Regions from separate parts of the Gallibacterium melopsittaci genome, predicted to be linked through region 2. Evidence: riboswitches for the same ligand, from Rfam matches in the RefSeq annotation. Region 2 holds a riboswitch; the other holds the start of a gene.
The links. Region 2 has a riboswitch for lysine ahead of ACFFHT_RS09925 (Na+/H+ antiporter NhaC family protein). Riboswitches for the same ligand answer to the same signal wherever they lie in the genome.
Positions count from the first base shown of each region.

Region 1 (8,035 bases), 190 kb from region 2:
AAATGATAAATCAGAAACTGAAACCAAACCCGATCCAGAACAACCTATTGAACCTGCAATAGAAGTTGATCCAATTATGCCTTATCAAAAACAATATTATTGCTAAGTATGTATCAACTGCAGATTAAACGTATCTACCAACCCATCGAAGCAAACGATGGGTTGCGTATTTTGGTCGATCGGTTATGGCCACGGGGAATAAAAAAACAGCAAGCACAAATTTCTCTTTGGGCTAAAACCATTGCTCCCTCTCCAGAATTACGCAAATGGTTTAATCATCAACCAGAAAACTTTTCACTCTTTGCAGAACAATATCAACAACAATTAGCTATAAATCCTAAAGCTAGTGAATTTGTTCTTTTTTGCCAGCAACAGCTATATCAACACAATATTACCTTGCTTTATGCTGCTAAAGATCCAACTTGTAATCACGCAATTATTTTACAGCAATGGTTATTAAATCAAATTCATACTAATTAAATTTTCTCCTGATTATTTGCTATATCAATTTTGTATAATCACAAAAAGTTCCCATTACTTTCCTTTTTCTTGATATTTATCAATCTTTTTATTACTCAAAAGAGGTATCTTGAGTACGTCATATGATAAACATTAAACAGATTACTCATTCAAGGAGAATTATATGAAAAAATTAGCACTAGCAATTGCAACTTCAACCGCATTATTAGCTGCTTCAACTGCAGCAATGGCCCACCAAGCTGGCGATATTTTTGTTCGTGGCGGTCCAATTTTAGTCGTACCAAATACTGATACTCATAATTACAATGGTGGTGGGTATGATTTTGATGTAAATAGTAATGCTCAACTTGGTTTAACTGGTACCTACATGGTTACTGATAATATCGGGGTAGAGTTATTAGCTGCAACTCCGTTTAGTCATGAAATCAGTTTATCAGTACCTGCTCTTGGAGCACATTTAGGTCCTGTAGCAAAAACTAAACATCTACCACCAAGTCTTTATGTTCAATACTATTTCTTAAATGCCGATTCACCTGCTCGTCCTTATGTTGGTGCAGGTCTTAACTACACTACATTCTTTAATGAAAAATTTAATGATACTATTCATTCAACTTTAGGAGTTACACCATCAGATCTTAAATTAAAAGATTCTTGGGGTCCTGCATTTAATGCTGGTATTGATATTAAATTAACTGATAAATTATTCTTAAATACCGCTGTTTGGTGGGCAAAAATCAAAACCAAAGCAACCTTTAAGCTTGGTGATGCTCCACAAGAAGCTCGCGTAACATTAGACCCAACAGTATTCTTTGTTGGTTTAGGTTATAAATTCTAATTGAATTTTCTTTCTACTCTATTTAATTTTGCTAAAGCCATAGTTTTTTGCTATGGCTTTCTTTTTGCCTAAAAATTGATAATTGATTCTCTCAATAATCCGAGTATAGTGAGCCTCGTTTTAAGTTTCACTATATCAGGAGTTATGATGGGTAAAATTCTTTTTGTTAGCGGTATCGATACAGAAGTCGGGAAAACCGTTGCTACTGGTGTCTATGCTAAAAAATTAATGGAACAAGGTTTTTCTGTTATTACACAAAAAATGATCCAAACTGGATGTGAAAAACTATCTGACGATATTCTTGTACATCGTAAAATCCAACAAATTCCGCTTACACAAGACGATCTGGATGGTATTACTTGTCCTTATCTATTTCGTTATCCTTGCTCACCACATCTTGCAGCAAAATTAGAAAATCGCCAAATTGATGATCAAGTTATTACTGAAAAAAACCAACAACTCGCTGCACGTTATGATTTTGTTTTACTTGAAGGTGCTGGTGGTTTAGCTGTGCCTTATACATCTCAAACAACAACATTAGATTTTATTGCTAAACATCGCTATCCATTGATTCTTGTCACCTCAGGTAAACTTGGTAGCATTAATCATACTTTATTAAGTTTAATGGCATGCAAAGCACATAATATTACGGTGCATAGTGTCATTTATAATCGTTTTCCAGAGAAAGATCCGTTAATTGAACAAGATACTCAACACTATTTACAACATTATTTACAACAACATTTTCCAACAACGGCATTTGTTTTATTAGAAAAGTTTAATTTTTAAAATTTCATTTGACATTCTTAACATTAAACGGTATTTCTATATACGTTTTGTAGCGTAAGCTACAGCAGGAGAGGCGCGGAACTCAGGTCGTTATTTTTAGGTCTGGAACCAGTGAGAAATAATCAGGGGAGTTTCGCCGAGATAAATAATTTTCCAGAGAGTTATTTATCGGCTATTAGGGCTGAATCCCTAAGGCTGTCATCGGAAACGATGAAGAGCTTCTGAATGAACCACAAGTACATTCCACTTCTCTTCCCGTTTTCCTTATTCTTCTGTAATACAAGCATTTATTCACAACATTATTATTTAAGGAAAATTTTATGTCTCATCTATCTGTTGCAAAATTTGGGGGAACTAGCGTAGCTAATTACGCTGCAATGCAATCTTGTGCCAAAATCGTCATGGCAGATCCAAATACCCGTGTTGTTATTTTGTCAGCTTCTGCTGGTATCACTAATTTATTGGTTGCATTAGCAAATGGTTGTGAAAAAGCAGAAAGAGAATCTCTCCTCAATCAAGTTAGACAAATCCAATACCATATTTTAGATGAATTAAAAAACTCAACGATTTTACGTGAAGAAATTGATCGTCTATTAGACAACGTTGAATCACTTTCTGATGCTGCTTCACTTGCAACTTCACCTGCATTAATTGATGAAATTATTAGCCATGGTGAAATGATGTCCACCTTAATCTTCGTTGAAGTATTGCGTGAATTAGGTGCCAGTGCAACTTGGGTTGATGTACGCACATTAGTTGCTACTAATGATCACTATGGTAAAGCAGCACCTAATGATGAATTAACCCAACAAAATTGTGATCGAGTATTAAAACCATTAATTGATCGTGGTGATTTAGTTATTACTCAAGGTTTTATTGGTCGTGCACCAAATGGTAAAACCACCACTTTAGGTCGTGGGGGTAGTGACTACTCCGCAGCATTAATTGCCGAAGTATTAAATGCTGATGATGTATTAATTTGGACGGATGTAGCTGGTATTTACACCACTGATCCACGTATTGCACCAGCTGCACAAAAAATTGACACAATGAGTTTTGCAGAAGCTGCTGAAATGGCAACTTTTGGTGCAAAAGTATTACACCCAGCAACATTATTACCAGCCGTTCGCAGCAATATTCCTGTTTATGTTGGTTCAAGTAAAGCCCCTGAACAAGGTGGAACTTGGGTAACACGTGATCCGCAACCTCGACCACTCTTCCGTGCTATTGCTTTACGTCGAGATCAAACATTATTAACACTTTCTAGTTTGAGTATGTTACATGCTCAAGGCTTTTTAGCGAATGTCTTCAATATTTTGGCGAAATATAAAATCTCTGTTGATACTATTACCACTTCTGAAGTCAGTGTAGCGTTAACATTAGATAAAACAGGTTCCGCTTCTTCTGGTGCAGAATTACTGTCTAATGAGCTATTGGCAGAATTAAGTGAAACCGCTTCTGTGAAAGTCGATACTGGTCTTGCCCTTGTTGCCTTAATTGGTAACGATTTACACGTTGCCGCAGGTGTAGCAAAACGCCTATTTGGAACAATCGAAGAATTCAATGTACGTATGATTAGCTATGGTGCAAGCACCAATAATATTTGTTTATTAGTGAAGAGTGAACATGCTGATGAAGTAGTGCGTAAACTTCATCAGGAACTCTTTGAATAATATGATAATTAACCTCAATTAAGACTATTGCCCTTGTCTTCACAAGGGCTTTTTTATTTTTATATGGTGATTAAAATTTAATCTCGCTTCATAAATTTTGTGATTGATCTCTCAATAATGAAATAAAACTTCATTTATATTTAAAAAATGATGTATAGTAATCATCAGTAAAAAGTGCTTGCTTTATACAATCATATGTATGACTTGCTACTTTTCCCAACAATCTAACTCTTATAGGAGAAACGCAATGAAATTCAAAAAGTTACTACTTGCTACACTATGCATGGGCATCTCTGCAGCAGCATTTTCCGCAGAATTTGATTTGAAAATGGGTTTAGTAGCTGGCCCAACTTCAAATGAATATAAAGCAGCAGAATTCTTTGCTAAAGAAGTAAAAGCAAATTCTAATGGCAAAATCGAAATTTCTCTTTATCCAAGTGCACAACTTGGTGATGACCGTTCAATGATCAAACAACTTGGTGATGGTGCCTTAGACTTCACTTTCGGTGAATCTGCACGTTTCCAATTATTCTATCCTTCTGCTGAAGTGTTCGCTTTACCTTATATGATTCCAAACTTCAAAGTTGCTAAAGAAGCATTATTTGATACTAAATTCGGTCAATCACTAATTCAAAAAGTAAACAAAGATTTAGGTATCACAATTTTAGCCGATGCTTATAACGGAACTCGTCAAACAACATCTAACCGTCCAATTAATAGCATCAATGATATGAAGGGCTTGAAATTACGTGTGCCAAATGCAGCAACTAACTTAGCTTATGCAAAATATTCTGGTGCATCTCCAACACCAATGGCATTCTCTGAAGTTTATCTTGCATTACAAACTAACTCTGTAGATGGACAAGAAAATCCATTACCAACTATTCAATCACAAAAATTTGAAGAAGTGCAAAAATACTTAGCTTTAACCAATCATATCCTGAATGACCAATTATATCTAGTTAGTAATGCAACACTTGAAGAACTTCCACCAGATCTACAAAAAGTGGTAAAAGATGCAGCAGTTAAAGCCGCTGATTACCATACAAAACTCTTCGAAGAGGGGGAGAATAATCTTATTGCTTACTTTAAACAAAAAGGTATGACAGTAACTCAACCTGAACTTGCTCCATTCAAAGAAGCAATGAAACCATACTACGATGAATACATCAAGAAAAATGGTAAAGAAGGTGAAGAAGCTATTGCTGAAATCAATGCTTTAACTAAATAATCTTTCCCTGCCTTAGCATTTAGCTAAAAATGCTAGGGCTTTTTTTTAACCTTAGTAAAAGATGTTATGAGGTTACCATGAAATATTTTAATAAACTTGAAGAATGGCTAGGTGGTATTCTATTTTTGATCATTTTTGTCATTCTCATTGCACAAATAATTGCAAGACAAGCCTTTGATTCCCCGTTAATTTGGAGTGAAGAGTTAGCCCGTTTACTATTCGTTTATGTTGGTATGTTGGGAATTTCAATGGCAATTCGCTCACAACAACATGTATTCATTGATTTTCTTACCAATATGATGTCAGATAAAATGAAAAAAGTGATGATATCTATCACGCAAACTCTCACTTTTATCTGTATAATTCTTTTTATTCATTTTGGTATCAAACTTTATGATGGTGCATCATTTGAGCTTGTTTCATTAGGAATTTCTGAAAAATGGTTATATGCTTCTTTACCAGTATTATCTGTCCTAATGTTAATTCGCTTTTTACAAGCCCAAGTTGAAAACTATAAAAGTAATCTTAGCTATATTCCTGCAATTGTTTTTTTAATTTTGGCAGTCGCATTAATTGGTTTAATTCTATTTGCACCTGATGTTTTCAAAGTACTACGTATCACTAACTATGTAAAATTTGGTAGTTCATCTGTTTATATTGTTCTTCTAGTCTGGTTAGTGATTATGTTTATTGGTATGCCAGTAGGTTGGTCACTATTCATTGCAACCATTCTTTATTTCGCAATGACTCGCTGGAATGTCGTAAATTCTGCTTCGGCAAAATTAGTCGATAGCTTAAATAGCTTCTCATTACTCAGTGTTCCATTCTTTATTCTTACTGGTATTTTGATGAATACCGGTGGTATTACGACTAGAATTTTCGAATTTGCTAAAGCATTACTTGGTCATTATCGTGGTGGTATGGGGCATGTAAATATTGGTGCAAGTTTAATTTTCTCTGGAATGTCTGGTTCTGCACTGGCTGATGCTGGTGGCTTAGGTCAACTAGAAATTAAAGCAATGCGTGATGCTGGTTATGATGATGATATTTGTGGTGGAATTACCGCGGCTTCTTGTATTATTGGTCCACTAGTTCCACCAAGTATCGCCATGATCATTTATGGTGTTATTTCTAACCAGTCTATTGCAAAACTTTTTGTTGCTGGCTTTGTTCCTGGCGTACTTGTTACGGTTGCATTAATGATTATGAATTATTTCGTATCAAAAAAACGTAACTATCCTCGTACTCCAAAAGCCTCAATGGAAGTCCTTTGTCGTAAATTTAAAGGTGCACTTTGGGCATTACTCACACCAATTCTAATTATTGCTGGTATCTTCTCTGGTCTATTTACACCAACAGAAGCAGCAGTTGTTGCAGCACTTTATTCAATTATTATTGGTAAATTTGTTTATAAAGAACTTACTCTTCAAACTCTTTTTAAAGGCTGCGTTGAAGCGGTTGCCATTACTGGTGTAACAGTATTAATGGTAATAACAGTAACATTCTTCGGTGATATGATCGCACGTGAACAAGTTGCAATGAAAATTGCTGAACTCTTCATTACTTTTGCAGATTCACAATTAATGGTATTGGTAATGATCAATCTACTTCTCCTCTTCTTAGGAATGTTTATTGATGCATTAGCACTCCAATTCTTGGTGTTACCAATGTTAATTCCAATCGCAATCCATTTTAATATTGATCTTATTTTCTTCGGAGTAATGACTACATTAAATATGATGATTGGTATTTTAACTCCACCAATGGGTATGGCACTCTTTGTAGTAGCCCGTGTAGGTAATATGAGTGTAAGTACAGTAACAAAAGGGGTATTACCATTCCTTATCCCAATCTTTGCTACTTTAGTATTGATTACCATATTCCCAGAAATTATTACATTTATTCCTAACCTTTTATTACCAGGTTAATAAAAATACTATAAAATACAAAAGCCTATCTCTCGAAAAGATAGGCTTTTTTATTACCTATTCTGCGGTAAACCTCATTTGCTGTTGTAGTCATAACTCCCCCTTTTTCTAAGCTGCCTATGCGACAGTAAACACTTGCACTTGTTGGGAGTGGCGTATCATAAGTTTCTAAGCTGCCTATGCGGCAGTAAACCATGTATTTTTCTCATTTTGTGTTGCCCCTTCGGTTTCTAAGCTGCCTATGCGGCAGTAAACCTAGAATGGAAACTCACTTTATCACAGATAAAACAAAGATTGTAAGGAAAAAATACAATGATACCCTTTTTTTAGAACAAAATAAAAAAAACAATAAAAATCAAAATGTTATGATTAACTAAAAAATAAGGGTTCGGGAAAATTAAAAAAATAGATAAACATTAAAGATGAATGATTTACTAGTAAAAATATAAAAAGCTGCACCTTAATCAGTTGAATATTCAACTTTTAGGGTGCAGAAATATTATTGATAACAACTACTATGCTTAATAAAAAATCATTATATTTACTTTATATTATTCTAAACGTTCGCCATGAGAAACTAAGTCTAAACCTTGACGTTCTTCATCAGCTGATACACGAATATCTGTGAATTTGCTCATTATCCAGAGAATTAAGCAAGAAACTACACTGCTATAAATTAAAGTGATTACCACACTTTCCACTTGTGCAAAGACACTTGCATCTCCACCAGTAATATCAGTTGAAACAAATACACCTGTTAACACTGCACCAGCAATTCCACCAATACCATGAATACCAAACGCATCAAGAGAATCATCATAGCCTAATTTATTTTTTACTTTAGTCACTGCAACATAACAGATTGCACTGGTAATCAAACCGATCCAGACTGCACTTTGTGCAGAAACAAATCCTGCTGCTGGAGTAATTCCAACTAATCCTGCAATCGCACCAGATGCTAAACCTAATGCAGAAGGTTTATGTTTATTGATCACTTCACATACCATCCAAGTTAATGCAGCAACGGCGGCGGCAATTTGTGTTGTTGCTAATGCCATTCCAGCACGACTATCTGCAGCAAGTGCTGAACCTGCGTTGA
Region 1 is NZ_JBHLWA010000049.1:195,806-203,840, forward strand. It holds gene ACFFHT_RS10700 (hypothetical protein) at 1-106, shown strand, start outside; gene ACFFHT_RS10705 (DUF488 domain-containing protein) at 109-480, shown strand; gene ACFFHT_RS10710 (OmpW family outer membrane protein) at 644-1,315, shown strand; gene bioD (dethiobiotin synthase) at 1,463-2,104, shown strand; lysine riboswitch at 2,165-2,333, shown strand; gene lysC (lysine-sensitive aspartokinase 3) at 2,425-3,777, shown strand; gene ACFFHT_RS10725 (sialic acid TRAP transporter substrate-binding protein SiaP) at 4,025-5,008, shown strand; gene ACFFHT_RS10730 (TRAP transporter large permease) at 5,086-6,936, shown strand; gene ACFFHT_RS10735 (ammonium transporter) at 7,488-8,035, opposite strand, start outside.
Region 1: linked by a shared signal. The riboswitch ahead of lysC (lysine-sensitive aspartokinase 3) and the one ahead of ACFFHT_RS09925 (Na+/H+ antiporter NhaC family protein) in region 2 are both predicted to bind lysine.

Region 2 (8,035 bases):
TTTTGTCCAAAGAACATTGGTTCTTTGAGCTGATCATTTTTATTTTGTGAAAAAGTGGTATATGCCATCAGTTTTTCCTCAAGATTGAATTAAACAGTAAAAAGGTCAGTAATACTGACCTTTTTGATTAGATTTTACAAGCACCGCCTGCACAGCCATCATCAAGATCTTCTTGGCTATCTTCGGCACCATCACGAGTATTTTGATAATAAAGTGTTTTTAAACCATATTTATAAGCAGTTAATAAGTCTTTTAATAACTGTTTCATTGGTACTTTACCATCTTCAAAACGTTGTGGATCGTAGTTAGTATTTGCAGAAATTGCTTGGTCAACGAATTTTTGCATAATCGCTACTAGGTGTAGATAACCATCATTTCCTGGTATATCCCATAGTAGTTCATAACGATCACTTAGATTTTCATAATCAGGAACAACTTGGCGTAAGATACCATCTTTTGACGCTTTAATACTCACATAACCACGAGGAGGCTCAATACCATTGGTTGCATTAGAAATTTGTGATGATGTTTCAGATGGCATTAACGCTGTCAATGTTGAATTACGTAAACCAAACTCTTTGATCTCTTTGCGTAAACTTTCCCAATCATAATGCAAAGGTTCTTTAGTTAACTGATCGACATCTTTCTTATAAGTATCGATAGGCAAAATACCTTTTGCATAAGTGGTTTCGTTAAAGAATTCACAAGGTCCAAATTCTTTCGCTAAACGATTTGATGCTTTTAGTAAATAATATTGAATTGCTTCAAAAGTACGATGTGTTAAATCGTTTGCTGAACCATCAGAATAACGCACCCCATTTTTCGCAAGGTAATAAGCATAGTTAATTACCCCAATTCCTAATGAACGACGTCCCATTGAACCAATTCTCGCCGCTTTAATTGGATAATTTTGATAATCAAGTAAAGCATCTAAAGCACGTACTGCTAAATCTGCTAAATCCTCTAATTCATCGAGATTTTCAATAGCTCCTAAGTTAAAAGCTGAAAGTGTACAAAGGGCAATTTCGCCATTTTCATCATGAATATGTTGCAACGGTTTAGTTGGTAAAGCGATCTCTAAACAGAGATTAGATTGACGTACTGGTGCAACTTCAGGATCAAATGGTGAATGTGTATTACAATGATCCACATTTTGGATATAAATACGCCCTGTTGACGCACGCTCTTGCATAAGTAACGAGAATAACTCAACGGCTTTCACTGAACGTTTACGAATTTCAGGATCTTGTTCATATTGTAAATAGAGCTGTTCGAATTTTTCTTGATCAGCGAAGAAAGCAGCATAGAGTCCTGGTACATCTGATGGACTAAATAGAGTAATATCACCACCTTTAATTAAGCGTTGATACATTAATTTATTGATTTGAACCCCATAATCCATATGACGTACACGGTTATCTTCTACGCCACGATTATTTTTTAATACCAATAAACTTTCTACTTCTAAGTGCCAAAGTGGATAATAAACAGTAGCTGCACCACCACGCACGCCACCTTGCGAACAAGATTTTACAGCGGTTTGGAAATGTTTATAGAATGGGATACAACCAGTATGGAAGGCTTCACCATTACGAATTGGACTACCTAATGCACGAATTGCTCCTGCATTCACCCCAATGCCTGCACGTTGAGAAACATATTTTACGATTGCGGCTGAAGTCGCATTAATAGAATCTAAGCTGTCATCACATTCAATTAATACACAAGAACTGAATTGACGTGTTGGTGTACGTACGCCAGCCATAATTGGTGTTGGCAATGAAATTTTGAATGTTGATGTTGCATCATAGAAACGTTTGATATAACTCAAACGTGTTTCTTTTGGATATTGTGCAAATAAGCAAGCCGCAACCAAAATATATAAGAATTGCGCAGACTCGTAAATTTCACCTGTTACACGGTTTTGAACTAAATATTTACCTTCTAACTGTTTAACTGCTGCATAAGAAAAGGTCATATCACGCCAATGGTCAAGATAAGTATCCATCTCATCCCATTCTTCACGGGTATAATCAGTAAGTAGTGATTGATCATATTTCCCCATACGTACAAGGCGCTTAACTTGCTCATATAAACGAGGTGGTTCAAAATGACCAAAGGCTTTTTTGCGTAGATGGAAAATTGCTAAACGAGCAGCAAGATATTGATAGTCAGGGGTATCTTTACTGATTAAATCTGCGGCTGATTTAATAATGGTTTCGTGAATATCAGATGTTTTAATCCCTTCATAGAATTGAATATGAGAACGTAATTCTACTTGTGAAACTGACACATTATCTAAGCCTTCTGCAGCCCAGGTAATCACACGGTGAATCTTATCTAAATCAATTGGCTCTAAACGACCATCGCGCTTAGTAACTCGGAGTGATGTATTCATTAAAAAGCCCCTAACACAATATATAGTATCTGAAAAAATTTTTGCATCAATATAATGTGTTTCAATAAAAACTCAAGCAGAAAAATATGCAGAAATGAGAGATGTGCAATTGACAAAAAGTAACTTATTAATTTGCAAAAGATTTCTAGCTGTATAAAAAATGGGCGGGGCAACTGATAGCTTAAAAAGTCTTCATTCTAAAAAATTTAGTATATAACAAATAGGAATATTTGTATAAATCAATATGTTATGATTTTTATGTAAATAAATAATAAACATTAAATAAGTACAATTTAGTCATCTTTAAATGAAATATAAAATATTCTATATATCTCTCCTTAGAAAATAGCATGAATAATTGAAAAAGATTTACAGATAAAATTTATAAGACATAAAAATAAAGAACCTATTTAGTGACAATTAAATAGGTTCTTGGAAAAAAATTAAATTTCAAAACTTTCTAAACTTGCACCTTTATCAAGCTGAATTTGAATTGCTTTTGGTGTTCTTCCTTGGCCAGTCCAAGTTTTTTCTGAACCATCTAAATCTGTATAACGATATTTTGCTGGACGAGGAGCACGTTTTTTATGTTGTGATGGATTGAAACGATGTAAATTCATTACTTCTAATAGTTCTTCTGGAGAGATACCTTCTGATTTAAGTAATTCTTTATATTTTTCAATTTTTTCTTGATGTGCTGCTAATACTTGTTGTTGTTGAGCCTCTTCTTCCTTTCTTTCTTGAACAACAAGTTCGAATTTTCTGAAAATAGTTTCTAATTGTTCCAAAGGTATTTCTTTTGCAAAAAGACGTAAAGAGCGAATATTATTTAGTGTTCTTAATAATTCTTCCATTAATAATCTCCTCAGAAATGTAGTTAAGAGTATATGATTAATAAAAATACTAATGAATTCTAACAAAAATAATTTAAAAGTAAATATCAATATTAATATTTTAATTGGATATTTATTTAAAATACTTGCATTTTTTATCACTTATTGTATCTTTTAGCCACCTGAAGTAGAGGTGCGATTATTATAAGTATCTTCTTGGAGCTGACTGCATTGAAGAGAAGGGAAAGGAATAACCGCCGAAATCAATTAAGCGTCATCTTAATTGGTTGGGATCGTTACCGAAAGGGACGATACTGTCATAGTAATTATTTTGTGTAACTATGGAGCGCTACGAGTTAGGCTGGTTAATCTATCCATTATCCTTCCTTTTGTGAAACCTTTCTTCGCTAAATAACTCGCTAGACTCTTCTTAATTTTATATTAGGTTAGCGTATGGAACTTATTGATTATTCTTCTTCTATTTGGTCGATTGTACCGCCTTTATTAGCTTTAACTTTAGCGATGATAACACGTCGAGTATTATTATCTTTAAGCGTTGGGATTATTGTTGGCGCATTAATGCTAACAGATGGAAATCCATTAAATGCTGTTATTTATATTAAAAATAGTGTGCTTTCTTTAGTTTATGGTGAAGAAGGTATTAATAGTAATAATGTAAGTATTATTATTTTCTTATTAATGTTAGGTGCATTAACTTCTTTATTAACGGTTTCTGGTAGTAATCAAGCATTTGCCGTATGGGCACAAAAGCATATTAAAGGTAGAAGAGGAGCAAAACTATTAACAGCTTGTTTAGTATTTTTTACCTTTATTGATGATTATTTTCATAGTTTAGCTGTTGGTGCAATTGCTCGCCCAGTTACAGACAGATTTAACGTTTCTCGTGCAAAATTAGCCTATATTTTGGATTCTACTGCTGCACCAATGTGTGTATTAATGCCAATTTCTAGCTGGGGGGCATATATTATGACTTTAGTAGCTGGATTATTAACGACACATGCGATTGCAGATTACTCACCAATGGGCGCTTTCGTTGCAATGAGTTCAATGAACTATTATGCATTATTTGCATTATTTACAGTGTTCTTTGTGGCTTATTTTTCATTTGATATTGGTTCAATGGCAAAACATGAACGTAAAGCAATGGAAGTGGTAGAACAAGAAGATAATGTAATTGATAATAATAATCAGGGCAGTGTAAAAGGATTGATTATTCCAATTATCGTATTAATTATTAGTACAGTTGCTATGATGATGTATACGGGTTATGAGGCTTTAGCCGCAAATGGCCAAAATTTCTCTGTGTTGGGGGCATTCGAAAATACCACCGTTGGTATTTCATTAGTGGTTGGTAGTTTGGCATCTTTTGTTGTTGCATCACTCTTTATTTTTAATCGAATTAGTTTTTCAGATTACATCAAAGCAATTTTAATCGGTTTTAAATCAATGTCTGGAGCGATTACAATTTTATTCTTTGCTTGGACAATTAATACGATTGTAGGAGATGTGAATACAGGTAAATATTTAGCCAGTCTGATTAGCGGTAATATGATGACTCAATTATTACCTGCACTATTATTTGTGCTAGCTATCGCAATGGCTTTCTCAACAGGTACAAGTTGGGGAACTTTCGGTATTATGCTACCAATCGCAGCAGCAATGGCAGCAAATGCTGATCCTTCGTTGATGCTTCCATGTTTATCTGCAGTGATGGCTGGGGCGGTTTGTGGTGACCATTGCTCACCAGTATCAGATACTACTATCCTTTCTTCAACAGGTGCACAATGTAATCATATTGATCATGTAAATACCCAGTTGCCTTATGCAATCGTAGTTGCGGTCGCTTCTTTTGTTGGCTTTATTTGTTTAGGATTTACTAGCTCAGCTATTATTAGTTTTGTAACAACGGCGGTTGTTTTGGCAGTGTTATTCTTTATTTTTAGATCACGTCAACCAATTACAGCATAAATTAAATAAAAAATATAATTTTATAAAATACGGCTTAATGCCGTATTTTTTTATCTTTTCAGAAATCTATTTTATTTAATTTTTAAAAACAGCTATTTTTTAGAGTTAAATCCTAAATTTGATGCATATCACATAAAAAATAGCTATAGACAAGCTATCTAAGTTGCAGTAAAAATAGTAACCAAGATGATTAATAATAATAACTGGAGAACTAAAGATGAAAAAATTATCTGGCGCCGAAATGGTGGTGCAGTCGTTACGAGATCAAGGTGTGGAATATTTATTTGGCTATCCAGGTGGATCGGTGCTTGATATTTATGATGCTATTCATACGCTTGGCGGTATAGAGCATATTCTAGTACGTCACGAACAAGGTGCTGTACATATGGCGGATGGATACGCACGTTCAACAGGGAAAGTAGGGTGTGTATTAATTACTTCAGGTCCAGGGGCAACAAATACCATTACAGGAATTGCGACAGCTTATATGGATTCTGTGCCATTAGTTGTCTTATCAGGTCAGGTAATGGGAAATTTAATTGGTAGTGATGCATTCCAAGAGTGTGATATGGTTGGGATCTCTCGTCCTGTAGTGAAACATAGCTTTTTAGTGAAGAAAGCAGAAGATATCCCAATGGTAATGAAAAAAGCCTTTTATATTGCTTCAACTGGTCGTCCTGGCCCAGTGGTGATTGATTTACCAAAAGATATTTTAAACCCAAGTATTAAATATAATTATAGTTATCCTGAAGAAGTGCATTTACGTTCTTATAATCCAACCTTACAAGGTCATAAAGGACAGATTAAAAAAGCATTAAAAGCGATTCAAATTGCTAAACGCCCAGTATTGTTTATTGGTGGTGGTGTCATTACTGCAAATTGTGCAAAGAAAGTGACAAAATTTGCTCATCACTTAAATCTTCCAGTAACAGCCTCATTAATGGGACTTGGCGGTTTCCCAGGACAAGATCCACAATTTTTAGGCATGTTGGGAATGCATGGAACTTATGAAGCTAATAATGCGATGCACAATAGTGACTTAATTATTGGTATTGGAGTACGTTTTGATGATCGTACTACCAATAATCTTGCTAAGTATTGTCCTAATGCCCAAGTGATTCATATCGACATTGACCCGACCTCTATTTCAAAAAATGTGATTGCGAATATCCCTATCGTTGGCGATGCACAGATGGTATTAGATGAATTTCTTGCCCTATTAACGGATGAAGATATTGCAAAAGCACAGCAACAGTTAGCAGAGTGGTGGCAGCAAATTCATCAATGGCAAGAGAAAAAATGTTTAACTTATACAACAAATAATGAAGTGATTAAGCCACAACAAGTGATTGAAACGCTTTATCGTTTAACGAATGGGGATGCTTATATCGCTTCTGATGTAGGGCAACATCAAATGTTTGCTGCATTACATTATCCATTTGCTAAACCTCGTCAATGGATTAATTCTGGCGGTTTAGGTACGATGGGATTTGGCTTACCTGCTGCATTAGGTGTGAAATTAGCACATCCAGAAGCGACCGTAGTTTGTGTGACAGGTGATGGTAGTATTCAAATGAATATTCAAGAATTGTCAACCGCGAAGCAGTATGGCATTCCGATTGTGATTGTCAGTTTGAATAACCGTTTCTTAGGAATGGTAAAACAGTGGCAAGATATTATTTATGCGGGGCGCCATTCTCAATCTTATATGGATTCATTGCCTGACTTTGTCAAATTAGCAGAAGCCTATGGACATGTTGGTATGCAAATTAATTCACCAGCAGAATTAGAAGAAAAATTAAAACAAGCGCTTGCAATGAAAGATAAGGTTGTATTTGTGGATATTAAAGTGGATGAAACAGAACATGTTTATCCAATGCAAGTGCGTGGTGGGGCAATGAATGAAATGTATTTAAGCAGAACGGAGAGATCATAATGCGTAGAATTTTATCAGTATTATTAGAAAATGAATCTGGAGCATTATCACGAGTTATCGGGTTATTTTCACAACGGGCATTTAATATCGAAAGTTTGACCGTCGCACCAACAGATGATCCAACACTTTCTCGAATGACAATTGAAGCATACGGTGATGAACAAGTATTGGAACAAATTGAAAAGCAACTGCATAAATTGATTGATGTTTATCGTGTAATTAATTTAAGTGATGTTGAACATGTTGAGCGTGAAATTCTGCTCATCAAAGTGAAAGCACAAGGGCAAATTCGAGAAGAAATTAAGCGAATGGCGGATATTTATCGTGGTCAAATTGTTGATATTACACCAAAAACTTATACGGTGCAGTTAAGTGGGGATAGCGAAAAAGTAAATGCCTTTATTCGTGCAGTTAAAGAACAAACTACGATTGTGGAAGTTGTTCGTTCTGGGTTAATTAGCCTTTCTCGCGGAGAGAAAAACTGTTTGTTATCTTAATCTTGTATTAAGAAAAGAGAAGGGAGCATATAATTTGCTCCCTTAAATTTTTAATTACAAATTACTTTTATCGCTAACCCACCTTGTGAAGTTTCACGATATTTCGCATTCATATCTTTGCCCGTTTCGTACATCGTTTCAATCACTTTATCGAGCGTAACGCGAGGTTGTGTGTTACGACGTAACGCCATACGACTTGCATTGATCGCTTTTACAGCAGCAATCGCATTACGTTCAATACAAGGTACTTGTACTTGCCCACCAACAGGATCGCACGTTAAGCCAAGATTATGTTCCATGGCAATTTCTGCTGCCATACATACTTGTTCAGGCGTGCCGCCCATAATTTCAGTTAATCCAGCTGCTGCCATCGAACAAGCCA
Region 2 is NZ_JBHLWA010000049.1:1,733-9,767, forward strand. It holds gene nrdB (class Ia ribonucleoside-diphosphate reductase subunit beta) at 1-68, opposite strand, end outside; gene nrdA (class 1a ribonucleoside-diphosphate reductase subunit alpha) at 128-2,398, opposite strand; gene ACFFHT_RS09920 (H-NS family histone-like protein) at 2,842-3,252, opposite strand; lysine riboswitch at 3,412-3,591, shown strand; gene ACFFHT_RS09925 (Na+/H+ antiporter NhaC family protein) at 3,685-5,220, shown strand; gene ACFFHT_RS09930 (acetolactate synthase 3 large subunit) at 5,438-7,156, shown strand; gene ilvN (acetolactate synthase small subunit) at 7,156-7,653, shown strand; gene ACFFHT_RS09940 (L-serine ammonia-lyase) at 7,704-8,035, opposite strand, start outside.